One region of the Bacillus sp. DU-106 genome, then DNA from elsewhere that is predicted to be linked to it. Evidence: riboswitches for the same ligand, from Rfam matches in the RefSeq annotation. Region 1 holds a riboswitch; the other holds the start of a gene.
What was found. A riboswitch is a leader RNA that binds a small molecule or an ion and turns the genes downstream of it on or off. The one in region 1 is predicted to bind S-adenosylmethionine.
Positions count from the first base shown of each region.

Region 2: another riboswitch for S-adenosylmethionine. It lies ahead of C3Y97_RS02100 (cyclase family protein); the one in region 1 lies ahead of mtnK (S-methyl-5-thioribose kinase).

Region 1 covers NZ_CP026607.1:4,038,753-4,045,676, forward strand. Annotated here, with positions in the region: partial or broken gene C3Y97_RS28200 (DNA-binding protein) at 1-105, opposite strand, end outside; gene C3Y97_RS20355 (DUF1129 domain-containing protein) at 118-879, opposite strand; gene C3Y97_RS20360 (DUF1129 domain-containing protein) at 893-1,660, opposite strand; gene C3Y97_RS20365 (PadR family transcriptional regulator) at 1,660-1,992, opposite strand; gene C3Y97_RS20370 (3-hydroxybutyrate dehydrogenase) at 2,157-2,933, shown strand; gene C3Y97_RS20375 (YvrJ family protein) at 2,963-3,124, opposite strand; gene mtnA (S-methyl-5-thioribose-1-phosphate isomerase) at 3,192-4,253, opposite strand; gene mtnK (S-methyl-5-thioribose kinase) at 4,250-5,431, opposite strand; SAM riboswitch class I at 5,522-5,663, opposite strand; gene C3Y97_RS20390 (carbon-nitrogen family hydrolase) at 5,735-6,598, opposite strand; gene C3Y97_RS20395 (pyridoxal phosphate-dependent aminotransferase) at 6,613-6,924, shown strand, end outside.
Region 2 covers NZ_CP026607.1:368,737-391,864, forward strand. Annotated here, with positions in the region: gene ahpF (alkyl hydroperoxide reductase subunit F) at 1-445, opposite strand, end outside; gene ahpC (alkyl hydroperoxide reductase subunit C) at 460-1,023, opposite strand; gene mtnK (S-methyl-5-thioribose kinase) at 1,614-2,843, shown strand; gene mtnA (S-methyl-5-thioribose-1-phosphate isomerase) at 2,853-3,899, shown strand; gene C3Y97_RS02025 (L-fuculose-phosphate aldolase) at 3,953-4,594, shown strand; gene C3Y97_RS02030 (FecCD family ABC transporter permease) at 4,636-5,643, opposite strand; gene C3Y97_RS02035 (FecCD family ABC transporter permease) at 5,640-6,680, opposite strand; gene C3Y97_RS02040 (iron-hydroxamate ABC transporter substrate-binding protein) at 6,729-7,649, opposite strand; gene C3Y97_RS02050 (NAD(P)/FAD-dependent oxidoreductase) at 7,983-9,032, shown strand; gene C3Y97_RS02060 (hypothetical protein) at 9,228-9,596, opposite strand; gene C3Y97_RS02065 (helix-turn-helix domain-containing protein) at 9,783-10,022, shown strand; gene C3Y97_RS02070 (spore coat protein B) at 10,258-10,773, shown strand; gene C3Y97_RS02075 (spore coat protein B) at 10,794-11,243, shown strand; gene C3Y97_RS02080 (LSm family protein) at 11,406-12,074, shown strand; gene C3Y97_RS02085 (hypothetical protein) at 12,313-13,578, shown strand; gene C3Y97_RS02090 (ATP-binding protein) at 13,716-14,942, shown strand; gene C3Y97_RS02095 (hypothetical protein) at 15,172-15,552, shown strand; gene C3Y97_RS02100 (cyclase family protein) at 15,581-16,213, opposite strand; SAM riboswitch class I at 16,299-16,411, opposite strand; gene C3Y97_RS02105 (PRK06851 family protein) at 16,561-17,670, shown strand; gene C3Y97_RS02110 (nucleotidyltransferase domain-containing protein) at 17,782-18,564, shown strand; gene C3Y97_RS02115 (MFS transporter) at 18,578-19,879, opposite strand; gene C3Y97_RS02120 (FAD-dependent oxidoreductase) at 20,023-21,549, opposite strand; gene desB (Delta(10) desaturase DesB) at 22,131-23,128, shown strand, end outside.

The DNA of each region.
Region 1 (6,924 bases):
TGCTAGAAATAAAAATAGACAACTAAAGGTAAATGTAATCCCTCTAAAAATCCCTATATAATATTTCTTTGGAAATAATTTTTGGTATATCCAGAGCAGCCGCTTTTTATTGAATTTCTAGTTCACACTTTTTCTTTCTTCAATTTTTAAAGACCATCTCATTAATCCATATATACTTCCATACATAAGTAATATCTTTGCAATTCCCCAAAATACATTTCTTTCTTCTAAGTCTTTAAATAAGAACATAATCGCAAGAGGAACAATTAGTACCAAAACACCCATCCAACCAAGAACATATACTTCACCAATAAGAAGTAATAAAAATATACTTACTGCTAATATATATGTCTGCATTGTCGACAATTGTAAAATTGGCGTCCCATACCATTTATTCATAAACATTAATAACACTAATAATAAAATAGGTATCATTACTATTACATAAATAATTCCAAACTCTACTAATTTACTTTTAAAAGAAGACATTCTAAACGCAAAAACCGTTCCAATAATTGTAATAATTAAAACGATAGGATAACCAATTACCTGTACATTTGTTAACGTAAATTGTTGATTCGGATTTCCAAATAAAATATTGGTTAGTAACCAATACCCACCTATCCCAATAATCATTCCTAAAACACTCTTTATACTTCCGCCTTTATCCTTCTCCATCTCTTTCGCTAATTCTTCCGCATACTCTTTTGGCGAATCACCAAATATATTACTTACCGTTTTTCCTTCTTTCTCACCTTCAATTAAATGAAGTTCTGCATCTTCTAAAAAAGCGTCAACATCTTCCTCTTTAATTCCTTTTGTTATTAAATATACTTTCGTATCGATTAAGAACTTTTCTCCTTCTTTAGAAATCTGCATTATAGCCCCTCCCTTATTTAACCATTTCTCTTCTATTCGCCTTCATCATAATTTCAACAAAAATTAAAATAAATAAACTTCCGTATAAACATATAATTTGAAATAACATTGGAACAAGGTCTTCCGTTGTAAATGTTTTAAACACTAACATAATTGAAAGTGGAATGATTAAATATAAGTTTTTAAACCATCCTTCAAAATATATATTTATAGCTACTGTGATGATAAAAATCCCACCAGCCACTATATAACTTTGCACTTCGGTGAATGTGAGCATTTTTGTCGGATATATCACGTCTAATATCGTAACAGCTCCTAATAAAAACATTGGAGCGATCATAACTAAAGACCACATAGAAAACCATGTTTTTGTAAAACTTGTGACGAAGGCCATTTTGCGAAGTAGAAAATTAGGACCTATAACAACTAAAATCAATGAAAAACTATAACCGATACACTGAATAAGTGAAATCTGTAACATTCCATGATTCACTATTAAGATAGAAGCAATAATCCAAAACGATACGATATTCATTACTGTAAAACCAATTTGCTTCCACGTTTCCTGTCTATCTCTTTCCATTACTTTGACAAGTTCATTTGCATATTCTTTCGGTGAGCTTCCGAAAATATCTTCTACACTTTTCCCATCACTCTCACCCTCAATTAAATGGAGTTCCGCATCTTCTATAAAATTTTCAATATCGCTTTCTTTCACACTCTTTGCCGTCAAAAATAATCTCATATCTAACAAAAACTTTCGCGCTTCACTTGATAGCATTATTTTCTCCTTCCCTTCCCTTCAAGTAGACGTTCTACACTACTTTGCATCGTTTCCCAGCGATCCATAAATTCATCAAGTGCTTCCTCGCCTTTTTCTGTTAATGTATAATATTTTCTCTTTGGACCAGATGGAGATTCCTTCATTACGCTTGTTATTAGTCCTTCTTTTTGCATTCGTATTAATAACGGATAAATACTTCCCTCACTCGCCATTGTAAAACCATACTTCGCTAGCTTTTCACTCATTTCATAACCGTATATTTCGCCTTCAGAAATAATAGCAAGTAAGCATCCTTCTAAAATCCCTTTCAGCATTTGACTTGTCGACATAATTCAAATCCTCCTACTACCTTGCTTTACAAAATAGTATAGCAAAGACTATTTTGCAAAACAAGATAGCTAACGATATTTTTCTAAATGTTTGCAGGAATTTCATTATAGCTTCTCTAAATAGAGCACTATGAAAACTTTATTATGAAGGGATGTTTTTCATCATGGTTACAAATCGAGTTGTCTTTTTAACAGGTGCTGCAAGTGGCATTGGTTATGAAATGGGAAAGGCTTTTGCAAAAGAAGGTGCAAAAGTTGTGATTACCGATCGGCTTGAAGAACGTGCAAAAGAAGCTGCTGAACAATTACAAAATGAAGGTTTTCAAGCTATCGGTTTAAAATGTGACGTTACATCTGAAGAGGAAATTACAGCAGCAATTTCTCAAACAGTTGATCATTTCGGTTCATTACATATATTAATTAACAACGCAGGAATGCAACACGTTTCACCCATTGAAGACTTTCCAACTGAAAAGTTCGAGCTACTAATTCAAATTATGCAAATTGCTCCGTTTATTGCAATTAAGCATGCCTTTCCGATTATGAAACAACAAAAATATGGTCGTATTATTAATGTCGCTTCTATTAACGGCCTTGTCGGGTTTGCTGGAAAAGCTGCCTACAATAGTGCAAAACATGGCGTAATTGGATTAACAAAAGTTGCCGCTTTAGAAGGTGCTACGCATGGTATTACTGTTAATGCCCTTTGCCCTGGTTATGTTGATACCCCCCTTGTACGTAATCAACTACAAGACTTAGCTACTACACGAAATGTACCACTTGAAAATGTTTTAGAAGATGTTATTTATCCACTCGTTCCACAAAAGCGCTTATTACAAGTACAAGAAATTGCAGATTATGCGATGTTTTTAGCGAGTGAAAAAGCTAAAGGTATAACTGGTCAAGCTGTCGTTATCGATGGTGGTTATACCGCTCAATAAAAATAAAGTTTGCTCAATAAGAGCAAACTTTATTTTTTATCCCGAGGATCTTCGTACTTTAGTAATTGCCGCGGGAGCTTCTCAATTGCAACAATTACCCCCTCTAATTTACTTTCAATACGGTGGAGTAAATATAATGTTACAACAATCGGAAACCCTACATTACCTATCATCTTGATCCACTCTTCCACCCTCTTCCCCTCCTTTCATTATATAAGTAAGAGAAAACACTGCATTTAGGCATAAAAAAACAAGCTATTATGTATTAGCTTGTTTTTCAAATAATGATGCAATTTCTCGTTTATAATCCCCGCGTATAATACCTTTCTCAGTAATAATTCCTGTAATTAATTCATTCGGCGTTATGTCAAATGCTGGATTATAAACATCCGTTCCAATTGGTGCTACTTGTTTTCCAAAGATTTTCGTAACTTCTGTTTCATCTCTTTCTTCAATAATAATTTCGGCTCCAGTTTCTTTCGTAACATCAAATGTTGACAGTGGCGCAGCAACGTAAAATGGGATATTAAAGTACTTTGCTAAAATAGCTAAATTCATTGTCCCTATTTTATTGGCTGTATCTCCATTTGCGACAATTCGATCCGCCCCCACAATAATTGCGTTTATTTCTTTCGTTTGAATAGCATGAGCTGCAGTATTATCTGTTATAAGGGTCACATCAATATTTGCTTGCTTCAATTCCCACGTCGTTAAGCGACCACCTTGTAAAACTGGTCTCGTTTCACACGCATATGCATGTAAACGCACACCTTTCTCTTTTCCAATATAAAAGGGAGCTAATGCAGTTCCATATCTGGCAGTTGCGATACTTCCAGCGTTACAGATTGTTAAAATATTATCGCCATCTTTAAAACATGTTAACGCATATTCCCCAATATTTCGACACACCTCTTCATCTTCCTGTTGAATGCGAAGCGCTTCTTCTTCTAATATTTTTTGTGCTTCTTTTATTGTAGTAATCTCTCGAATAGATTCTCTCATACGATCAATTGCCCAAAATAAATTTACTGCCGTTGGGCGTGATGTCCCTAAATAGTTACAGTCTCTATTAAACTTCTTTTGAAATTCTTCGATATGTAAAGTATTATATTTTTTCGCTGCAAGCGCCAAGCCAAATGCAGCTACAATTCCAATTGCAGGCGCTCCGCGTACTTCTAACATTATGATACTTTTCCAAACCTCTTCAATAGTCGTTAATGTTTTGTATTCTGTGCTATGTGGCAATTTCGTTTGATTTAATACCGCAATTGCATCCCCTTTCCAACTTACAGATCTCGGAACAGTAACGATTGTACTCATGCTTTTACACCCCTTGAAACTGTCTGTTGAAATAATGTTCGAAACAGTTGAATATCAGCACTTTTAGATTCATATTTTATTAGTTCTTTTCCTAAGGATAGCGCTTGTTTCTTAGCTTGAATTCTTGTTTCTTTATTTTCTATTTCATCTAAATCTGCTACATGAGCTAAACCAATTGTTCTACGAATTAGTTCACATCCGGCAAATCCAACAGCATCAGTAAAGATATTTTGCAAAATAATTGGTAACCATTGTTTTTCTTTCGTATATGCTTCTACACCTTCTCCAATCCATAACTTTGTAAAAGTCTCTACAAAATAACTCCACGTCTTTTCTATATGGAAAAATAGTACACTTCTCTTTTCTTCTTCTCTAGATAACGCATTTAATAATAGATTTGCAATAAATTGACCTATGTCAAACCCAAATGGGCCATATGCCGCAAATTCTGGATCAATCACTTTCGTTTCAGAAGGTGACGAAAAAATACTACCAGTATGTAAATCACCATGAATAAGAGTTTCTTTTCTTGTTAAGAACTTATATTTATATTGTGCTACTTTTAGTTTTAAAGTTTTATCACTCCAAAGTTCATCAACCACGAGCTGTAAATCTCGCTCATAATCATTTGTATCATAATGCCCAAAAGGATCTGTAAACACTAAATCCTCTGTAATTTTACAAAGGTCCGGATTTACAAAGGTACCTTCTAGTACCCTTTTCTCTTTTGACTGTAAACCAAAATCTGAAGTGTAAAATAAAACATGTGCTAGAAAACGACCAATATGCTGGGATAAAAGCGGATATTCTTCTCCGTCTATTAATCCTTTTCTTGTAATTGTTAGTCTTGATAAGTCTTCTATTACCGTTATCGCTAACTCTTCGTCATGACTGTACACTACTGGAACATAATCCGGTACATACTGCGCAAAAATTTGTAATGCCTTGCTTTCAATCGTTGCTCTTTTTATAGACAATGGCCAGCTTTCACCAACTACTTTCGCATAAGGCAGTGCTTGTTTTATTATAATGGATTTCTCTCCATCATCTAATTTAAACACGTAATTTAAGTTTCCATCTCCAATTTCATGACAAATGACATTTGCCTTCTCTTCAAAATAGCCATGATCTTTCGCATATTGTACAGCTGTTATTTCTGTTAATGAATAATATCCCATCTTCTTCTCCCCCTTTTTAAATTCAGAGGTTTTTCTAACATAGAAAAACCTCTTTCCACTAAGAAAGAGGTTTGAAGTTTATCTTCTCCCCTCTTATCTGCCAGAAAGTTTTACTTTCTGCTGGAATTAGCACCGTGCCTTTTGGCGTAATAAACGCCCCATTTCACAATGGTATTACGGTCGGTTGCTGGGCTTCATCGGGCCAAATCCCTCCACCTGCTCTTGATAAGAGTTGTATAATTTTTTGAATTTTTAACTTTATGTTGAAGACTATACCAAGAATAAAAATCACTTGTCAACATTTTATTTGTATAATTCTGGACGGCGATCCGCAAAAACTGGAATTCCTTTACGTACTTCTTTAATTTTCTCGAATTCAAGCTCTCCAAATAAAATTGATTCCTCTTCATTCGCCTCTACTACAACTTCACCCCAAGGATCCACAATTAAAGAATGACCTGCAAACACATTATTCGGATCCTTCCCTGCTCTATTACACGCAACAACATAACACTGATTTTCAACTGCTCTTGCTTGCAATAGCAAACGCCAATGTGCTAAACGAACTAATGGCCATTCAGCTACAACAAATAATACTTTTGCCCCTTTAGCAGTATGAACACGCATCCACTCTGGAAAACGAATATCATAACAAATTGTTCCAGCGCATTCAACATCATCTAGCTTAAATTCGCCCGTACCATTACCAGCTATTAAATATTTATGTTCATCCATAAGCTGAAATAAATGTACTTTACTATATTCGTTGACTAACTGTCCTTCATTATTTACAACATACATCGTATTTGTAACGCCTTGCTCTGTTTGCTTTGCTATGGACCCACCAACAATATGTACATCATATCGCTTCGCCCATTCTATTAACTTTTCTTTCGTTTCCACTCCATCCCTATCTGCAATTTCAGAAAGTCTCGTTAAATCATATCCTGTTGTCCATAGTTCTGGTAAGACGATAACATCTGGCCTTTCCTTCATAGCTTCACTTATTTTATTTTTAGCATTCTCAATATTTTTTTCTACATCTCCAAAAACAATATCCATTTGAATACATGCGACTTTCATTTTTTCAGCCCCATTCTTATTTTTCTCTTTACAAAATACTGGAAAGATTATATCATTTGTCACTAGAATTGTAACAACTTTCAAAAGAGGTGGAAAGTATGAAATTATTTCAACCTTCTGAGATAGTAACATCATTGCCAACACAATTTTTCGCTTCACTTGTTGCAAAAGTTAACAAAGTCGTTGCAGCTGGTCACGATGTTATTAATCTAGGTCAAGGTAATCCAGATCAACCAACACCGCAGCATATCGTAAAAGCTTTACAAGATGCTGCCGAAAAGACCATTCATCATAAATATCCGCCATTTCGCGGACATGAAAGCTTAAAGGAAGCCGTGGCTACATTCTATAAACGTGAATATGGCGTCGAATTAAACCCAAAAACTGAAGTTGCTATTTTGTTTGGTGGG
Region 2 (23,128 bases), 1.8 Mb from region 1:
TAATACCAGGGTTAAGAACGCTCATTACGTTAAGAGCTTGTACAACATCAGGACAGTTATGACAACTTAGGCTGATATAAGATTCAAAATGATATTCGCCTTGAATGTTTTTAATTTGATCGATTAATTTTTGTTCAACTTTTGGAGCGCGTCCACTTACTTGTAGTAAAGCTAACACTAATGATGTAAATTCGTGTCCTAATGGAATACCAGCGAATACGACACCAGTGTTTTCACCAGGGCGGTTTACGCTAAAGCTTGGTGTTCTCTCTAATTCAACTTTTTCTACTGTAATCTTAGATGACATAGTAGCTAATTCGTCTACTAGAGCTAACATATCTTTAGATACGTTATCGTCTCCTGCGCTTACTTTAAGTAAAATATCGTTCTCCATTAATTGAAGGTATTGGGATAGTTGTGTTTTTATATCTGCATCTAGTATCATTTTGATCGAACTCCTTAGATTTTGCCTACAAGGTCAAGGCTTGGTTTAAGTGTTGCAGAACCCTCTTGCCATTTAGCTGGGCAAACTTCACCTGGGTTGTTACGTACGTATTGAGCAGCTTTAATTTTGTTAACAAGAATGCTTGCGTCACGGCCGATACCGTCAGCATTGATTTCCATAGATTGGATAACGCCGTCTGGATCGATGATGAATGTACCACGAGCAGCAAGACCTTCTTCTTCCATTAAAACGTTGAAGTTTGTAGTGATTGTGCGAGTTGGGTCACCAATCATGATGTACTCGATTTTGCCGATAGTTTCTGAGCTATCATGCCATGCTTTGTGAGTGAAGTGAGTGTCTGTAGATACAGAGTATACTTCAACGCCTAAGTCTTTTAGAGTTGCGTATTGGTTTTGTAAGTCTTCAAGTTCAGTTGGGCAAACGAATGTGAAGTCAGCTGGGTAGAAACAAACTACACTCCATTTTCCTTTTAAACTTTCGTCAGTAACTTGGATAAATTCTCCATTATGGTAAGCATTAGCTTTAAACGGTTTTACTTCTGTGCCGATTAATAACATGTTAAAATTCCTCCTAAATGTTGGTTTTGAGCATCAAAAAATAGTGTGCTCATAAAATATATTTTTTAATTAACTATAATAATTCTAATTCGATATTAATTATCATATAGAAGTGGTTATTTTGTCAAGAGAATAAACCAACTTTATACCAATTTAATTAATATTTATTCTCAATTAAGACTAACAGGGAATGGAAAGGTAATTTTAAGTCTATAAATTTTAGATGAGTAGTTGAAAGTTTAGTGTGTATGTTAGAGATAGTGTGTAAGTTTAATTTCTTAGGAAGGAGATATTTCTTAGAAGTTGTGGTTTTGAAAAGGAACTGCTTACTTCTATTTTACAAAGAATTTTGTGATAAATAAAATAAAATGAATCGGAAATTTTTTGAACAATTTTTGTCATCTCAAATATATAATTAGGAAGTATATTACGATAATAGTTAGAAACATTGACTCAAAGTGCTAACAAGATATAATAAAACCTAGATATACATTTCAAAAAGAAGATCATATATTTTAGGATGAAAGATTTAATCCTATTATTTTTTATAGCTTTTAGAAAACGCTTACAATTAGTGTGGAGGGGAAACCATGTCTAAGTTCATGAAGTATTTTTTAATGGAAGCTAAAGATGTGATTGCATATGTGAAAGAGAAATTATCTAAGTTTGAACATGCAAAGGGGTTACAGTGTAAAGAAATAGGTGATGGCAATTTAAATTATGTGTTCCGCGTTTGGGATGAAAAAGAGAACATGTCTGTCATCGTAAAGCAAGCTGGGGATACAGCTCGCATTTCAGAGGAGTTTAAGTTGTCGACGAATCGTATTCGTATAGAATCAGATGTTTTGCAGTTAGAGGATGAGTTAGCACCTGGACTTGTTCCTAAGGTGTATTTATTTGATAGTGTGATGAATTGTTGCGTAATGGAAGATTTATCGGATCACACAATATTACGTACAGCACTTATAAATCATCAAATATTTCCGAGGCTTGCTGACGACTTAACTACTTTTATGGTAAATACACTTTTGTTAACATCGGATGTTGTAATGAATCATAAAGAGAAGAAGGAACTTGTGAAGAATTATATAAATCCTGAATTATGTGAGATTACAGAGGACCTCGTATATTCAGAACCATTTACAAATCATAATAAGCGTAATGAGTTATTTCAGTTAAATGAGGGATGGATTAGGGAACATATTTATAGTGATAAAGAGCTTCGTATGGAAGTAGCGAAACGTAAATTTTCTTTTATGACGAATGCACAGGCATTACTTCATGGTGATTTACATACTGGTTCTGTTTTTGTAAGAGATGATTCTACAAAGGTTATTGATCCTGAGTTTGCTTTTTATGGACCTATGGGATATGACGTTGGGAATGTAATGGCGAATTTAATGTTTGCTTGGGTGAATGCAGATGCAACGATGTCACCTGGAGCTGAGAAAGATACGTATATGGATTGGTTACAAACTACGATGGTAGAGGTAATTGATTTATTTAAGCAGAAGTTTTTAGGTGCTTGGGATATTCATGTGACCGAGATTATGGCGAAGGAAGAAGGCTTTAGCGAAGTCTATTTGCAATCTGTATTAGAGGATACAGCTGCAGTGACAGGTCTGGAATTAATTCGCCGTATTGTTGGATTAGCGAAAGTAAAAGATATTACTTGTATTGGGAATGAGGAAGCACGTGCTAGAGCGGAGCGAATTTGTCTTCAAGTAGCGAAGGGTTTTATTTTACGAGCGAATCAATATAGAACGGGCACAAGTTTTGTAGAAACGTTAAAAGAACAGTCAATGCACTACGCGAAGTAAGGGGAGAATATGATGGAAGAGCAATTAATACCAATTCAGTGGAAAGATGATGCTTTAGTTTTGTTAGATCAAACGTTATTACCAAATGAAATTGTCTATGAATCTTTTAAAACAGCTGAAAGTGTGTGGGATGCGATTCAAGTAATGAAAGTACGAGGTGCACCCGCGATTGGTGTTTCAGCTGCTTATGGAGTGTATTTAGGGATAAAGGAATTTGCTGAAAGTACGGAAGAAGGATTTATGGATGAAGTAAGAAAGGTATGTACATACTTGGCGACATCAAGACCGACTGCCGTAAATTTATTTTGGGCACTTGAAAGAATGGAAAGTGTAGCGACAGATAATATTCATTTATCAATCTCACAGCTGAAAAATAGATTACTAGAAGAGGCAAAAGAGATTCATAGAGAAGATGAAGAAATTAACCGTCAAATTGGAGAACATGCATTAACATTATTCCATGATGGAATGGGAGTATTAACACATTGTAATGCTGGTGCGTTAGCGACAACTAAGTATGGTACCGCGACAGCTCCCATGTACTTAGCGAAAGAAAAAGGATGGGACTTAAAAATCTATTCTGATGAAACACGCCCTAGATTACAAGGTTCAACGTTAACAGCATTAGAACTGCAGCGAGCAGGCATTGACGTTACTGTTATTACAGATAATATGGCAGCTATGGTCATGTCACAAGGGAAGATTGATGCGGTAATTGTTGGATGTGATCGTGTGGCAGCAAATGGTGATGTAGCAAATAAAATTGGCACATTAGGCGTATCTATTTTAGCTAAGTACTACAACATTCCGTTTTATGTAGCAGCGCCAACACCGACAATTGATTTAAAGACATCGACAGGAAAAGAAATTCCGATTGAAGAAAGAGATGCTTCTGAAGTGATTAATCGCTTCGGAAAATATTCAGCTCCGAAAGAAAGTAAAGTATATAATCCAGCATTTGATGTTACTCCACATGAAAATGTAACAGCGATTATTACAGAAAAAGGGATTGTAAAGGCACCGTTTACGGAGAATTTAAAAAAGCTATTTCAATAAGTAGATAAATGTAAAAGTCAGTCATCATAAGCTTCATACTTAGGGGGATGTATATGTTATTACAAAAAGAAAGAGAAGAAATTGTAGCGTATGGAAAGAAAATGATTTCTAGTGGTTTAACAAAGGGAACGGGCGGTAATATTAGTATCTTTAATCGTGAACAAGGTCTTGTTGCGATTAGCCCAAGTGGTTTAGAGTATTATGAAACAAAGCCTGAAGATGTAGTTATATTAAACCTAGATGGTGAAGTAGTAGAAGGAGAGAGAAAACCATCAAGTGAATTAGATATGCACCTTATTTACTATAGGAAGCGTGAAGATATAAATGCGCTTGTGCATACACACTCTCCTTACGCGAAGACGATTGCATCATTAGGATGGGAGCTTCCTGCTGTATCGTATTTAATTGCTTTCGCAGGACCGAATGTGCGCTGTGCACCGTATGAAACATTTGGTACGAAGCAATTAGCGGAGGCTGCTTTTGAAGGCATGATTGATCGCCGTGCTGTTTTACTTGCAAATCACGGTTTAATTGCTGGTGCAAATAATATAAAAATGGCGTTTACTGTTGCAGAAGAGATTGAGTTTTGTGCTCAAATTTATTATCAAACGAAAAGCATTGGGGAACCAAAGCTATTGCCAGAAGATGAGATGGAGAATTTGGCGAAGAAGTTTGAAGGGTATGGGCAGCAGTAGAATGAAACAAAAACACCCTCAAGAAATCTTGAGGGTGTTTTTTAAGCTTTTTTAAGCAACAAATACATAAAGTAAGGAGCCCCAATTAAAGCAACGACAATACCTGCTGGAATGCCATTAGGATCAACGATATTTCGTCCGATTGTATCTGCTAATAATAATAGCCATCCGCCGATTAAAAGGGCGATAGGCATGAAGATTTGATGTCTTGGACCTACTAAAGATTTCGCGATATGAGGAGCCATTAATCCGATAAAGCTAATTCCTCCTGTTACGGAAACAGCTGCGGCTGCAAGTGCAACGGCTGCAACTAATAAGTACCTGCGTTCTTTTTCAATTTCAATTCCAACGCCAATTGCGACTGGTTCGTTTAATGCTAAAATGTTTAATCGATTTGCTTTATAGAAAACAAACGGAATGAATACGATTAACCATGGGAGCATTGCTAAAACGAAAATCCAGTCATCTCCCCAAATATTTCCGGCAATCCATTTTGAGATAAAGTCCACTTTCATACGATCAGCGGATGAAATAAGGACAATCATCGCTCCAGATAGTGCAAATGCAAAACCGATACCAGTTAATGTTAATCGTATTGGTTGAAGTCCAGTTGATTTACTATATGAAAACACGTAAATTAGAACAGCTGTCAGAAATGCCCCAATAAATCCAACGACAGGTAGTAAGTAAAGAAATGAACCTACGTCTATTGGAAAGTATAAAAAGAAAATAGCAACAGCAACACCAGCCCCAGAGTTAATACCAAGAATACCAGGTTCAGCTAAATCATTTCGGGTAATTCCTTGCAGAATAGCCCCTGATAAAGCGAGAGCCATACCAGCTAATAATGTAATGACAATTCTAGGTAGTCTTAAAGAGTATAAAACAAACTCCTCTTTAAAAGTCCCTTGCCCCATTAATGTTGGGAGTAGTCGATCATAAGATAAAGATGCTGAACCAAGTCCCATTCCAACTACAATGGTTGTGATGATTACTATAAGTAAAGCGAGTATAATGAGACGCTGTTTTCTTAAAATAGATTGCATCATGAGAATGTTTTTCCTCCTTTACGTACAATGAATAGGAAGAATGGTAACCCTACAATCGCAACAATTGCCGCAACTGGTGTTTCGTATGGAGCGTTAATAGTACGTCCGATTGTATCTGCAAGTAGCATAAAGGAAGCTCCAGCAATTGCTGACATCGGTATAACAAATCGGTAATCTGGACCGACAATTGGGCGTACCATGTGAGGTACCATTAAGCCGATAAATGCCATATTTCCAACAAGCGCTACAGATGCACCTGCAAGTAAGATAATAATGATAAATAAAATAGTTTTAATAACAATAATTTTTTGACCTAGTCCAATAGCCACTTCTTCACTGAAACTAAGAACTGTCAATTTTTTTGCTAGTAAGATAGCGATAAAGATACTAATTGAAATGACTGGAATAATAATTTTTAATTGGCTCCAAGTTGTTCCAATTACGCCCCCAGCAGTCCAAAGTGATACATCTTGTGAAATTTTAAAGTAAATGCCGATTCCTTCTGAAATTGCGAGTAGAAATGCTGAAACTGCAGCGCCCGCTAATACAATTCGAAGAGGAGAAAGGCCGCCTTTTTTCACCATACCAATTCCAAATACCATAATTGCGCCAATTGCAGCACCGATAAAGCAAGCTAATGTTAAGTAAAGATAGCTGATGGAAGGGTTGAAAGCAAGTGTCAGTGCAAGCGCAGCATTTGCTCCACCAGATAGCCCTAATAATCCAGGGTCCGCAAGTGGATTTCGTGTTAATCCTTGCATAATTGCCCCAGAAACGGCTAATCCAGCTCCTACAAAAATAGCAGCAACTTCACGTGGTAAACGTATTTCTCGAATAATAGATATTTTGTCTCCTTTAGCGGAGGAAGTGAGTGCTAACCATACATCTTTTATCGAAGTATCTGCAGCACCTAATACCATTGCAACCATAAAAATAAGAAAGAATGCAATTAAGCTTAAAATTAGTTTGTATGTAAAAGCTATAGAACGTGGATTGTCATGATCTTTTGTCATTCGTTTCACATCTTTTCTGTTCATAGAATAAAGGAAGAGGAATTCTTAAATTAAGAATTCCTCATGTTTGTATTATTTACCAAGAAAGCTCTTCTTGAAGAAGTCTAGTTGGAAATCTAATGTAAGTGGATCATTGAAATAGAATTCCATCATGTTTGCTTCATATACGCGATTATTTTTTACTGCTGGGATGTTTTTATATGATTCTGTCTCTTGGAATGAGTTATCAGTATCTTTGTTTTTACTTACGATTAAGTAATCACCAGCAAATTCAGGTAATACCTCAGTAGATAATGCGTAGTAACCTTCTTTTAATGCTTTCTCTTTTACTTTTTCAGGCATTTTTAATTTCATTTCTTGGTACAGGATTTCTGTTCCACGGCCCCAGTTCTCGCCGTATACATAAAGCTGTTTGTTGAAGTTTTCTACAACAGAAACTGTTGCATCTTCACCGATTTTTGCTTTAATTTCTTTACCAGCTTCTTGTGCACGTTTCTTGAAGTCATCAACCCAAGTTTTTGCTTCTTTTTCTTTATTTAATAACTTACCGATTTCTAAATGCTGTGTTAAGTAATCAACTTTTCCGTAAGTGTATGTTACAGTAGGCGCGATTTTCTTTAACTTATCGACATTTTTAACATTTGATAAACCGATGATTAAATCTGGATTTAGTTCAGCGATTTTTTCAACATTTTCATCAGATACTTCAGCAACATCTTTAAGTTTGCTATCAAAACGTGGGTTTTGTTTAGACCATGAATCTACCCCAACAAGATTTACACCTAATGACATTACGTTACCAGCGAATGATGATAATACAACAACGCGTTTTGGATTTGCAGGAACTTCTACTTTTTTACCATCTTCAGATTGGTATGTAATTGTTTCTGATTTGCTACCTTTTGCATCGTTCTTTTTGTCTGTAGAGCTATTGCTACAAGCGCTCATAACAAGAACGAAAAGGACTGTTAGTGAAATAAATAACTTTTTCATCGTCTTTCTCCTTTAACATAGATGATATGTGTATACAATAATTTGTTTAACTGCAATCTTTTTGAAATAGTAGTGGTAATGCAAAATAATTTATTAAAAATCTTGAATATGAGATTTTATAATATAGTAATAACCATATTAATGAAAGAAGATGTAATCTCAAATTTGCTAATTATTAACAAAATGATAATGATTATCACTATTGATTCTTTAAATAATATAATTTTATATAGGTGTATTGTCAATAGTAATTTTGATTGTAAATTTTGCGGAAACAGGTTATATTTTATTGAGAATGATAATCAACGATTAATAGCTGAGGAGTGAGCACGAATGAATCGAGAAGAATTGTTTGATGTAACCGTGATAGGCGGAGGACCTGCAGGGCTTTATTCAGCTTTTTATAGTGGACTCAGAGAAATGAGAACGAAAATAATAGAATTTCAACCACATTTAGGTGGAAAAATACATGTGTATCCGGAAAAAATGATTTGGGATGTAGGAGGACTATTGCCAGTTACAGGTGATAAGTTAATTGAACAACTTGTACAGCAAGGGTTAACATTTAAGCCGGAAGTTGTATTAGATACAAAAGTAGAATCGATTATTCGTAATCAAGATGGTACTTTTACATTAAAAACAAGTACTGGCGAAGAACACTTTTCAAAAACAGTTATCGTCGCAACAGGAAGTGGTATATTGAAACCGCAAAAGTTATCTATTGAAGGTGCTGAGCGATTTGAAGTATCGAATTTAAATTATACAGTTAAATCTTTAAAGCGTTTCAAAGGTAAAACAGTTATTATTTCCGGTGGAGGCAATTCTGCTGTTGATTGGGCAAATGAATTGGAACCAATTGCGAAAAAAGTGTATGTAACTTATAGAAAAGAAGAATTATCTGGTCATGAAGCACAAGTAAAACAACTTATGAACAGCTCAGCGGAGTGTTTCTTTAATACATCGATTACAAAATTAATTGCCGGTGATAATCATGAAGCGATCGAATATGTAGAATTAACAAATCATGAAACAGGTGAGGTTTCTCATTTACCTATTGATGAAGTTATTATTAATCATGGATATGAACGCGACATTACATTATTAGAAAATAGTGAGTTAGACGTTGCAATTATAGATAATTATTATATTGCAGGTAATGCAAATAGTGAGTCTTCAGTAGATGGATTATATGCTGCTGGAGATATTTTAAAGCACGAAGGGAAACTACACTTAATTGCAGGTGCATTCCAAGATGCTGGAAATGCTGTGAATAAAGCAAAACAATTTATCCAACCAGATGCAAGTGAGTACGGAATGGTTTCTTCTCATAATGAAGTATTTAAGAAGAGAAATCGCGAACTGATTAAGCAGATGATGAAATAATAAGGAACAAGTATACCCCCACGTATTTCTCTATTCAAGTGAATGAGAGATGTACGTGGGGGTTTTCCTGTTTACTATATTTTCTATCATTATAATGACACCGGTTTCATCAGTTCATATGATATGAACATTTTATTGGTAAAGCATCCTAGAAAACAATTTAGCTATGTTTTGCTTACACAGAACATGGCTAAATTACGCTGTCCCTTTAGCGCGTTTATTAGGAAATGGCATATTTAGTATAGAAGCAATATACTGTTTTCCGTGTTTTCGAGCCAATGATTCTAATATTTGACGGACGCGTTTTGTAAGATGACCTTGTTTTTGGATGGCTTCACAATATGCGTCATAGAAGGCATATTTAGCCCAAAGGAAATCATCTTGTTGGAATAAGAAATGATTTTTGTACCATTCACCAATTGTATGATAACAATTGTTTTCATGTATTGCTGTGCTTTGAGAAAGAAAACGATCAGATAAAGATACATTCAAATGAGAAATTGTGTTTTCTGTTTCAACTTGCAGTGTTTTTTCTAACATTGTAATGATGTGACGAGTAGCCATATGTTAACTCTCCTTTGTGTAAATGGGTAATACCATTCTATATTTAAAAAATTCTTACTATATAATACTATACAATATATGGAATGCATCTACCTGCTTTTTGAACTGCATTTACAAAATCTTTTTTATTTGTTTACAAAAATAAAGTAAAGTAAGATACAGTATAGATGAAAAAATAATAAAGGAATGAACGCATTGTATATAACAATAGAAGAGACTGCGGAGTATTTGAATTTACCAAAATCGTATATTGAAGAGTTAATTCAGCAAAAGAAAATTCGTGCGCTATTCGATGGAGAGCAATATTTAGTAAATAAAGAACAATTCAATACGCATTTAGAACAAATGGAGAAATATAAGCAATTAGTGGAAGAAATATTGAACGAACCAATTCCAGAAGATATGGATGTTAAAGACGAAGATTAAACTATGGGAAATCCCTTATGAAGATATGCAGAAATGTATCTTCATAAGGGATTTTTTGTTTGAAGATATCAAAAACATAAGGAGTTCTTAGCCTTTCTTCAAATTTTGATAGGTAGTAGTCTACCATGTTAAAAGCATATTTTTTTCTAGCTAGGACAAACATAGAGAACGTAACCTGTACAGATACATATACTATCAGTGCAAAAGCTTATAAATTAATGGAAGGGGTTTTCTCGTGAGTTTATTTCATTGTGATTTTTTGAAAGACTTAATTGGATCTTTTGTGAGAGTAAACAGGGGTGGTCCAGAATCTCAAAAAGGAACAATAATATCAGTATGTCAGGACTACTTCGTATTGAAGAATGAAAAAGGTGAGCTTTATTACTATCAACTTAAACATCTAAAAAGTATTACAAAAAATGCGAAAGAATGTGGATCAAGTGATTGTGAGTGGGAAGATTGCGCCTGTGCAGAAGATTTTGAAGCACTACTTGAAAGTTTCAAATATTGCTGGGTGAAAATTAATCGCGGCGGTCCAGAGAAAGTGGAAGGCATTTTGCAAGATGTTTCTTGTGACTTCGTAACATTAATCGTAAAAGAAGAAATTATATTAATTGCAATAAAGCATATTAAAAGTGTTAACTATAATGCTTTAGCATGCGGAGAGAGTGATGAGAGCGACGATAGTAAGGAAAGTAGCGATAATTCAGGTCGTGCTCGTGCACAAAGACAATCAAGTAGAGGAAGATAATAAGAAAGGGGGATACGAAATTGGAGAACGTATTATGCTGTGACCAAATTAAATGTTTAGTTGGTGAGACTGTAAAAGTAAACCTTCGTGGACCAGAAAGTCGAGTTGGTGAGCTCGTATCGTTAGGAAAAGATTATCTAACGTTACAGTTACCTCATGGTGAATTAGTATATTATCAGTTGAAACATGTGAAGAGTCTAGTGAAGAAAGTGAAAGAAAGTAAATGTGGCGATTGCTATAGTTCATGTTTCTGCTCTGATGAGGATACTTTTTTAGATATATTAAAAGACTTGAAGTATAAGTGGGTAAAAATTAATCGTGGCGGTCCAGAGTGTGTGGAAGGTTTATTAAGTGAGGTACACCATGGCTGTATTACACTAGTAAACGGTGATGAAGTTATTTATGTAATTAAGTCTCATATTAAGAGTGTGAGTCAAGTAGTTAAATGTAAAAAGAATGAAGATGAATAATGTTTAATAAATAAGAGGGGCATTATGAGGGAAAGAGAAGAACAATTTCTTATTTCGATAGTATGAAAAGGAATTACTTACTATTAAAACAGAACTTTGCCCTGATTATTTTTTTAGAAATGGAAGACAGATAAGAAGAAATTCGTAGGAAGGAGGATATAGATGAATGAGTTAAACAAAAGTATTGGAGAAAATATATATGTTAAATTAATCGGTGAAAAAAGATTTAAAGGTGTATTAATTGATGTAGGAAATGATATCGTTGTTCTTTACAATGGACAAGACTACGTATATATATCTTTATATCATGTACAATATTATAAGTTTTTAAGATCAAATGATGAAGAAATCTCAAAACCAGATGTGGATTCTGTAATTAAGAGAGAGTCTCCTTCAATTTCTTTGAGGAAAGTATTAAGTACATCTAAAGGGATTTTTACGGAAATTTATGTAGCCGGAAATGCTCCAATACATGGTTATGTTACAAGTGTGATGAACGATTATATTGTTTTTTATAGTCCAGTTTATAAAACTGTATATATATCTTTAAAACACTTGAAATGGTTAATTCCGTATAAAGAAAATCAAGTGCCTTATGCCCTCAATAAAAATGAACTCCCCGTGAATCCGTTAAATATTACGTTAGCTCGAACGTTTGAAGAACAGCTTATTAAAATGGCTGGGAAAATTATGGTGTTCGATTTAGGTGAGGAGTCCAATAAAATTGGAAAAATGGCGAAAATTGATGAAGGTCATATTGAAATATCAAAAGCACGTGATGCGAAAATGTATGTAAATATTCAACATGTAAAATCCGTCCATTGTCCGTAGATTAGTTGGAAGGGCTGGCTTTTTCTTTTATATGCAGAAGAAAAGGTCGAGCCTATTTGTTTTAGTTTAATTTGGAGATGAGGGGAAAATGAATTGAATATAAGCATAGTATAGTGTGATTTTTTAAAAGGTAACTTTGTACTAACTTATAAACATTGTGTACGAGCTATCTTATTATATATTCAATTTATTTTTTGAGGAGGAGCTGCTCAACTAATTTATTAAAGGGGTTTTGTTTGTGGAGCAGTTTCCTAATTCGTTATCAATTACATTGCTTGGTAGTGCTGGTGGAGCAGCAAAAGCGGTTTTAGCAATTTTAAATCAAGCGATAGCAAATGAAAAAGATCCAATTTATGAAGTATTAAAGAATGCCAAATTTCATTTGGTGGATATAAAACAAAAAGATAGGACTTATTATGATGAGTTGTTTTCGAATCTGAAAGGTCAATTATATTTATATGAAATAAACCTTCAAAATGTAGTGGAATTTAAACAACATTTAAAAGAAAAAAGAACGAGTGTTGTGATTGATGTTTCAGGGGCAGATACAATTAGAGTATTAAGCTGCTGTAATGAACTAGGAATTTGTTATATTAACTCAGCCTTGGAAAATGAGGCAGTAGATCAGGACGATAGCTTAATTGGCTTTCAGCTTACGGAAAGATATACAAGGTTTGAGAAGGAGAAAGAGAAATTTACAAATACAAAAGCGATTATAGGTTCAGGTATGAATCCAGGTGTTGTTCAATGGATGGTTGTTGAGCTTATGAAGGAACGACCAAATGAAAGGCCAAGAGCATGTTATATTGTAGAACATGACACGTCATTTTTGAATGATACAGCACTTATAAAGCCACATACACTTTATGCTTCATGGGCAGTAGAGCGATTTTTAGATGAAGCAATCTGGAGTTATCCGATGTATATGAGCCATCATCGTCCTCTTTACTTTTATGAAGATGTATATGCTTCAGAGTATAAAGTGAAGTTAGGAGAAAAAGAATTCTATGGTTGTTTAATGCCACATGAGGAAGTATTAATTTTAGGGAAAAACTTTAATATGGAAGTTGGTTTTCTTTACCGAATTAATGAGTATACAACAAATATAATTAGACAGAACTTAGATCAAGTAGAAGATTTATGGAACTGGAATCGTAAAGTGTTTAATCCAGCGGAAGAAGAGGTTGCTGGAGAGGACTTGGTCGGTGTGTTACTCGTTTATGAAAATAGTGAGACATATATGTATAATGTGATGAATAGTAGCCAAGTTTTTCGTAAATATAAAACGAATGCAACGTATTTTCAGGTAGGGTGCGGGATTTATGCGGGCTTGTCCAGTTTACTTTTAGATCAATTTGAACAAGGTGCTTATTACGTTGAGGAGTTGTTATTAAATACAGAAAGTAAGTACGGTGAGTATTTAAATTTATATATGAAGGATTTTGTAATAGGGCATAATAATTTTACGGATGGATTGTTACATGACAGGGTAAGATGGATGTAAGTTGTTACCAAAAGGAAGGAGAGATCTCCTTCCTTTCAGTATTATAAGGTTAAATATTGCCCTGAAAGCAATTTCATACTTATACTTTAAGGAGATAACAATGAAAGTTTTTTGTATCGATCAAGGGGAGTTTTTATATGAATAAATACAAGAGCTTGATTTATGAAGAAAGAAGAGCCTTAAAGGTATTTATATTATTATTTTATATTATATTCTTTTTATATGACGCTATATATTATTTTGTATATCCTGCTATGAATATTAGTGGAACAGCGGTAGGTTGGCCAGAAGGTAGTCTTGGGATAGGTGTGCCTATATTTGTAATAGCATTATTTCCTATTTCTATATATCTTCAAAAAAGAGGGTATGTATATTCTGTAAAATATTTATTTTTATTTGGGTACATGTTTATCAATCTTGTGAATAATTTAATGATTTATTTGCGAACGGATAGACCTTTTGAACATGGCAGTATGGTAGAAATGTTATTAATTTTATTTGCCCCAGTTTTCGTGAATAGAAAATACTTTTATTTAGTGTCCTTTAGTGTAATTGGAAAGTACGTATTTTTCACATTGCTATTACAAGATTTAAAAGTGATAATTCCACTTGTTTTATGTGTATTTTATTTCATTATTTCACATTCTTTATTAAAACGATTTCAATCTTATGTAAGAACAGTGGTTGAAATGATGAACAATATGAAAGAGACGGAAAATTTAGCTGTGATTGGGACTATGTCTACAACAATTGCTCATGAAATTCGAAACCCGTTAACAGCGTTAAAAGGGTTTACGCAAATGCAAAAAGAAAGAAATCCAACTGATACGATGAGCTACGACATTATGCTACAAGAAATTGAAAGAGTCAATGGATTTGTTAGTGAATTGATGTTGTTAGGAAAACCAAAGCCAACAAATTATGAAAGGTGTAATATACGAGACATCCTTCTATATGTTGTGCATCTAATGGAAAGTTATGCAACGCAATATAGAGTTAAATGTCATTTACAAGTAGATGGGAATTTACCGGCTATAAACGGTGATGATAAGCAATTAAAACAAGTGTTATTAAATATCATTAAAAATGGAATAGAATCAATGCCAGAGGGTGGAGAAATTCATATCCGTGCATATCAAAAAACGCAAGGACATTTGTGTATTTCTGTTGAAGACCAAGGATTTGGTATAGAGAATGAGAAGTTAGAAAAAATTGGCAAGGCGTTTTACACAACAAAGGAGACTGGTACAGGACTTGGATTAATGATTACATATAAAATTATTAAGGAACATCAAGGGAGTATCACGATCCAAAGTAGTGTAGGAGTAGGAACGAAAGTAGAAATTTTTTTGCCGACCTTTTAATGTATTGGGAGAAAAGATTTTTCAGAAAAGTGTTCTTGTTGTGTAAATATAAACATTTTATAAAATGTTTCAAGAAGGGTTTTTTTTATAAAATACTTCGTTTATAATGGAGGAAAATATCGACATGAGATTGATTGCTCATGTAGCGGTTCAGTAGTGTTATGAAAAGATAAGAAGGGGTGCACACGCATCCTTTTTTCTATGCAGATATTATGAAAGAGGTGGTATGATGGAATTAACATTAAATTCGACTGTATGTTTACACACGATTCAATTTCGAAAAGAGCAAAAGAATTATATTGTAAAAGATACAATTACAGGAGAAAAATATGAAATGCCGCCACTTTGGATTGATGCATTGGCAATGATGCGTGACGGTTTTTTATTGGGGGAAATTGAGGAGAAATTAAAAGAAGAGTATCCATCCGAAGAAGTGAATATGTTAGCATTCACGAGGCAACTGTTAGAACTAGAACTTGTTGAAATGGTAGATGGAGAAGAGATAGCTTGCACAAAGAAGAAAGAGATAGATTGTTTAGCTTGGGTGCGTCCTCGTGTGGAACAATTCTTTCTTAATTTAAATAGAAAATATAGAAGCAAAGACCAGTAGTGGCCTTTGCTTTTTTTATAGGCTATGTTTAAAAAATAACAGCAAATGCTCTTGCGAAAGCACCGTCACTATTTTTAATTTTTAAAGGTGCTGCTGAGAAAAAGAAACGTTTTTCTTCGATAGCATCTAGATTTGTTAAGTTTTCAATTAAGTAAATATCATTCCCTAGTAATATGTGATGAATCGGTGATGTTTCTGTTGTGACTTCATCAGGAGAAATGAAATCTAAACCGATAGATTTTACTTTTAATCGCACTAGTTCTTTAGCTAATTCTTCAGAAAGATAAAATGCTTCCTTCTCATAAGCTTCTGTATTCCATTTTGTGGATAGATTAGAATGAAAAATAACAATATCACCTTCTTTTATGTCAGTATTATGCAATACTGTCTTAGGTAATTTTCGCTCTTGAATATGTGTTACATCTATAAGAACAGCTTCACCTACAAATTGATCCAGCGGTAATTGATCGATGGTCGTTGCGCCTGAAATAAAATGCGCAGGAGCATCACAATGCGTGCCAACATGAACGACAGAATGAAAATCTGTAACTTGATATCCTGATTCTTCAACACTTGTAACAGCTTCTAGTTGTATTTTAGGTGTTCCAGGAAATTGAGACATATTATTTTCAAATGTTTGTGATAAATCAATTACTTTCATTTTACATACCTCCAATATATGTTTTTCAAATAATAAAAAGCTCATCCTTCAGTATCAAGAAAGATGAGCTTTACATGCTAGTTGAGTTTTATCTTCCAAAATGCATTGCATTTTGCAGGAATTAGCACCTATTCAGTTTGTATAAACTGAGGTTGCTGGGCTTCAAAGGGCCGGTCCCTCTGCCTCTCTTGATAAAGAAGTATTCAGTTTTTAAAATCGGAATTTTCCGATAGTTAAATTGTAATTCATTTCCTTTTTGCGTGCAATACAAAATAGGTATTCACCCAAATAAAGCTGCTCGCATATTGTAGCTTATGTAAATAGAATGCTGCGAAGGAGTGAGTGCAGTGACAGGAAATGTATTAAATTATTATGCTGGTGGTAATACAGCTAGGGGATTTCACAATTTATACGAAGAGAATTTAAAAGGATTAGACAGATTATTTATCTTAAAGGGTGGCCCAGGAACGGGAAAATCTTCTTTAATAAAGGCAATAGGTCGTGAATGGATTGAAAAAGGATATGATATTGAATTTTTACATTGTTCTTCTGATAATAAATCGGTTGATGGTGTAATTATCCCAAAATTAAAAGTAGGAATTGTTGATGGGACATCGCCGCATGTTATTGAGCCAAAAATGCCAGGAGTTGTTGAAGAGTATATAAATTTAGGAATTGCTTGGGACTCAGATAAACTAAGAAAGCAGAAGTTAGAAATTGTAAGATTTGTTTCAGAAGCAAGCAAAGCTTTTCAGTCTGCTTACGCACGTTTTAAAGAGGCATTGGTTATACATGATGAGTGGGAGAAGATATATATTGATAATATAGATTTTAATAAAGCAAATGAACTAACCAATCAGCTAATCCAGAAATTATTTGCAGATAAAAGCGGGAGACAATCGCTTGTAAAACATCGTTTTTTAGGAGCTGCTACACCGAAAGGAGCAGTTGATTTTGTTCCTAATTTAACAGAAGGGTTACCACATCGTTATTTTATAAAAGGGCGCCCAGGCTCTGGAAAATCAACGATGCTCAAAAAGTTAGCTAAGGCAGCTGAAGAAAAAGGGTTTGAAGTTGAAGTATATCATTGTGGATTTGACCCGAATAGTCTTGATATGGTTATCGTAAGAGAATTAGGATTTGCAATTTTTGATAGCACCGCACCACATGAATATTTTCCAAGTCGCGAGGGTGATGAAATTATTGATATGTATGCCCTTATTGTTACGCCAGGGACGGATGAGAAATATGCGAAGGAAATTCGTGATGTCTCCATTCAATATAAAGCAAAAATGAATGAGGCGATGTCTTTCTTAGCGAAAGCAAAATCGGTTCGTGATAAATTAGAACGAATTTATATTGCTGCTATGGATTTTTCAATAGTAGATGCATATAAAGAGGAGATTCAAAAAGAGTTTGAACGAATTGCTGCTACTGTAATTGAAAAGCAACAATAGACGTTTCATTAGGCTGTCAGTAATTTCTGACAGTTTTTTTAGTATGTAGTAAAATTAATAGTGTATTGTCGAATTTCCAAGGAAATAATCAAAAAATGGAGATGTTATGAAATGAGAGAGAAAATCGAGTTGGAGTTAGAAAGAATTGAAAAAGAGAATGATGTAAAAATTTTATTTGCGGTGGAATCAGGGAGTCGTGCTTGGGGGTTTCCATCGAAAGATAGCGATTATGATGTTAGGTTCGTTTATATACATCCGGTAGAATGGTATTTATCAATTCATGACAAACGAGATGTAATTGAATATCCAATTAGTGATGATTTAGATATAAGTGGTTGGGATATTAAAAAGGCGTTGCAACTATTCGCGAAGTCGAATCCTGCTTTACTTGAGTGGATTCGATCACCAATTTTTTATTCGAAAAACTCTAATTTTCCAGAACTACTTCAACAGATGAGTGAGAAGAATTTTGATCCAAAAGCAACGATATATCATTATTTACATATGGCTTCGAAAAATTATCGTGAATTTTTGCAAGGTGAGAATGTAAAGCTGAAAAAGTACTTTTATGTATTACGTCCCATTTTAGCTTGTAAGTGGCTAGAAGAGAAAACGACTTTACCTCCTGTAGAATTTGATCGATTAATTACAGAATTATCATTAGAACGTAGCGTATTAGATGAAATTGAAAAGTTGTTAATAAAGAAAAAAGCAGGTACTGAATTAGATGTTGGATTGAAAATTAAGGTGCTAAATCAATTTTTAGAAGAACAAATTCATTACTATCAGCAATATGTAAAAGGAATTGAAAAGGGATCAGGAATCGATATTGAGAGTTTAAATACATTGTTTCGAGATATGTTGTTTGAAGCATATGAAAAAGAGCACAAGTAAGTTTGTGCTCTTTTTATTTTGTAGGAATGAAGAAAACAGATATAGCTGCGATAAGACCTGCAAAGGAGAATAAGTAAAAATTCCATGCTAAGTCATATTGCATTGTCATAATAATACCGACGAGAATTGGGCCAGCAATTGCACCAACTCGGCCAAGCCCCAGTCCCCAGCCTAAGGAGGTAGCTCGGATATGTGATGGGAAGTATTGTGTTACATATGCATTTAATATTTGAGTAATACCGACTGATCCAATACCAGCAAGGCCAATTAAAAGATAAATGATTGTAACAGATGGTTTGATTGTTAATAGTCCGATACATATGGCTGCCATAAGATAAGAGATGCTAATAACAATTTTTGCTCCTATACGATCAGCAAGTGCTCCAGCGAATAATGCGCCGATAGCTGCGGTAATATTTAGCATAAGTAGAAATGACAGACTAGACCCAAGAGGATATCCTGCCTGGCGCATCATCTGTGGTAACCAAGTGTTTAAACCATATATTAAAAACATTCCCATTATATAAGTGATCCAAAAAAGTAGCGTTGCTTTTATGTATTCTTTTGAGAATAAAGTAAAAAATCCATTTTTCTTTCGTATAGTAGATGGAGCTTGATGAGTTTTATCTTTTACATGAAATTCAATTTGAAAACGATTAAGAATTTGGTTCACTTCTTCTTGGCGATTACGTGATAATAAAAATTGAATGGACTCGGGTAAATAGCGAATAATGAAAGGAATGAGGAGTAGTGGAATCATTCCGATACCAAACATAATTCTCCATCCGAAATCTTCTAACATAAGCATGGACAAAATAGCACCTAACACGATACCTAAAGGATAGCCAGTAAACATAAGAGCATAAATAAAAGATTGCCTTTTTTTTGGTGAATATTCAACAGTAAGTGCTGAAGCTGTTGGGATAACACCGCCTAATCCGATTCCTCCTATAAATCGAGATAATCCAAATAACTCAGGAGAAGGAGCGATAGCCGCTAAACCCATTGTGATAGAAAAAAGTGCTAAACAGCATATAAGCGTCCATTTACGCCCAATTAGATCTGTAATCGTTCCAACTAGAATAGCTCCAATAAACATCCCCAATAAAGCATAGCTTGCAATTGTACCAGCATGCGCTGGTGATAGCGCCCAGCTTTTGTCTTCTAGGAGCTTTGGTAGAACGGCACCGTAAATACCTAAATCATATCCATCAGCTAAAATGGCTAGCCAACAAATAAAAACAACAAGTTTTGTAATAGAGCTTGGAAAGATAGTTTCTGTAGATTCTAGATGAGGTGGAGCTGAAGGTTGCATAATATTCACCCCTTTTAATTTGTAGATGAATATATTATTTTATTTAATGTTAATATTTTCCTCCTTGTGTCGAATTTTATCTGAAAAGGGTTTATAACAAATAAAGAAGTTCAACAGTAATTTTGTTGAACTTCTTTATTTGTTTACTCATTATCAACTCGTTTTAACGGTTGATCTGCTGGGCCTTCAAGAACGTCTCCCTCAATTGAAAAACGAGAACCATGGCAAGGGCAATCCCAAGTACAATCACCATTATTCCATTCAACTTCACAGCCGAGATGTGTACAAGTTGTATCGACGATATGTAATTTTCCTTCTTTGTCCTTATAAGCACCTGCTCGTTTACCGTTAACATGTACGACAGATCCTTCACCAACTTCGAGATCTTCTGGCTTACGTAATGCGGTTTCAATCTTTCCTGCAATTAAATGTTTCGCAACATCAATGTTTTGGGAGAGGAATGTTTTTATATCTGGATTTGCATGGAAGCGTGATGGTGCATACAGTTCTTTATAGGGACTGTGGACTTTTAGGATGGAGTCCTTCAGTAGGTGAGCAGCAGCAGTTCCAGTTGTCATTCCCCATTTGCGATATCCAGTTGCAACAAATATATTTGGATTTCTTTCGTTAATATGTCCGATATAAGGAAGCTTATCTAGAGTAATTAAATCTTGTGCTGACCATCTATAAGGAACTTCATCTATTCCAAAAGTGGCTTCAGCAAAAGAATAGAGTGCTTCATAATGAAGCATCGTATTTATTCCCTGACCTGTTTTATGACTCTCTCCGCCAATCAAAATTAATTTTTCTCCATTGTTTGTTATATAGCGTAAGGAGCGCTTTGGATCATCAATACTTAAATACATGCCACCTGGATACTCCGTTTTTGCTTTTATTGCAAGAGCGTAGGAGCGTTCTGCGTACATTCGCGTAAAGAAAAAGCTATTCGCATCATAAAAAGGAAAATGTGAACAAGAGACGACATATTCACAAGTGATATGATGGCCCTCTTTTGTAATTATTTGTGAATAATCGCCCTTTTCCACATCCATAGCTGTTGTTTGTTCGTAGACCTTTCCGCCCATCTCCACAAACTTTTCTAAAAGTGTTTTTAAATAAAGAAGGGGATGGAATTGTGCTTGATTTTTCATTACAAGCGCAGATTGTACTGGAATAGGAATCGATAGAGATTGAACATAGTCACAAGGTATATTTAATTTTTGATAAGCTTCATATTCTTTCGATAAATTTCTTAATCCGTTATCAGTAGTTGTATATAAATATGAATCTTCATTTGAGAAATTACAGTCGATTTTATATGTTTGAACAGTTTTATTTATGAATTGTAGAGCCTGATTATTTGATTCATAGTAAAGCCGGGCCTTTTCTACACCGAAATGATTTATTAATTCATCATAAATAAGATCATGTTGTGCTGTTACTTTCGCTGTTGTATGCCCAGTCGTTCCATTTAAAATACGACCAGAATCAATTAAAACAACATCGATGCCTTCTTTTGCAAGTAAATAGGCAGTAGTAATACCTGTAATACCAGCACCGATAATAGCAACTTTCGTCTTTATATTTTCGGATAAACGAGGGAAAGTAGGAAACTGAGTAGATTCAATCCAATAAGATAGCGGCAGTTGTGGAAATGTATCACTTGTCATTGTGGAAACCTCCTGATTTTAGAACAATTTTCCTTTTAATATTTCCATATTATATGAAATTCATGTGTGTTGTTTTAGAAGTAGTCTATTTTTATTAAAAGAGGTTATAAATTATTTTGATATAATTAATTAGGTGGGGCATTATGATGTAGTAGGATTTATATAAAACTAAATTCAAGTGATTCTGTTTGTTGATTACATAGGGAGTTATTGAATGAGATAGAGTCTATGGCGTTTAAGAAAATGTCTATATATAGTGGGTAAATCCTTATGGAATCTATACATTTTCTTTAGTGAAATAAAGTATGATTATAAAAATATAACCACCTTTTATTACTAGGTCATAAAAGGTGTTGACAATATAGAAATTCTATTGTTATGATTCATCATGTGGAAAGGTTGATAGAGAGTAAAAAGAGAAATGTTTTTCATTGATAATAAAAGCGAAAAATAAGTGACGATAGAGTGAGTATATTTTCCTTATAGTAGATGCTTTTTGGATCATCTAGTAAAATCAATCTGGAAGCAAGAATTGATATATGTAAGTTGCGCAAGGCGCGGCATAAGAAAGGAGCAAAAGGATGAAGGAGCTTCATACGTTTGGGTGGTATGCAGCACGTGTATCACCACATTTGCCGAAAAAAGCATTTAAACCAGTGCCTACTCGTTTATTTGGTGGACTGGCTTATTTGCTTGTGGCATTGGCGGGATTAATATCGATTGGTGTATTTGAATTGAATGTGTGGGCGAATCTAGGAATTGCGATTGTTCTTGGATTATGTTTTGCTTCACTAGGATTTTTAGGGCATGAAATTTTACATGGAACTGTTGTAAGAAAGGCATGGCTTCGTGACTTCTTAGGCGCGATTGCATTTATGCCATTATCAACAGGGCCAAAGCTTTGGAGAAAGTGGCATAATGCAACGCATCATGTTCATACACAGCATGAAGAGAATGATCCAGATGCATGGCCGACACTTGAGAAACTTAAGAAGAGTAAGTTTTTGAGTTGGGTATATCGTATGCCTTTACATGTACGTTCATTCTTTAGTTTTCTGTCACTAACAATTCAATTTACATTGCATTCGACTCGAATGTTCTTTCATTTTATAAAAGAGTTCAAGTCATCCAATCAAAAATCTGTATGGCTTCAACTTCTTTTGCCTTGGACAGTTTGGATTAGTTTATTGTTTATTATGGGACCTGGAAAATGGTTATTTGCATATGTCATTCCGTTGTTAATTGCTAACTTTATTGTAATGGCATATATCGCAACAAATCACCGCTTAAATCCAATTGTTCCAGTAAATGATCCGTTAGCAAACTGTTTGTCAGTAACAGTGCCGCGCTGGGTAGACGTTTTACATTTCAATTTCTCATATCATACAGAACATCATCTGTTTCCCGCTATGAGTTCTAAATACTATCCGTTAGTAAAAGAGAAGATTAAAGAAATGTGGCCGGAACGCTATCATGAGATGCCGATGACAAAAGCTTTGGCAGCGCTATGGAATACACCACGTGTGTATTATCAAGGAAGTGAATTAGTGGATCCGCATAGAGAGCATTTCTATGGTTC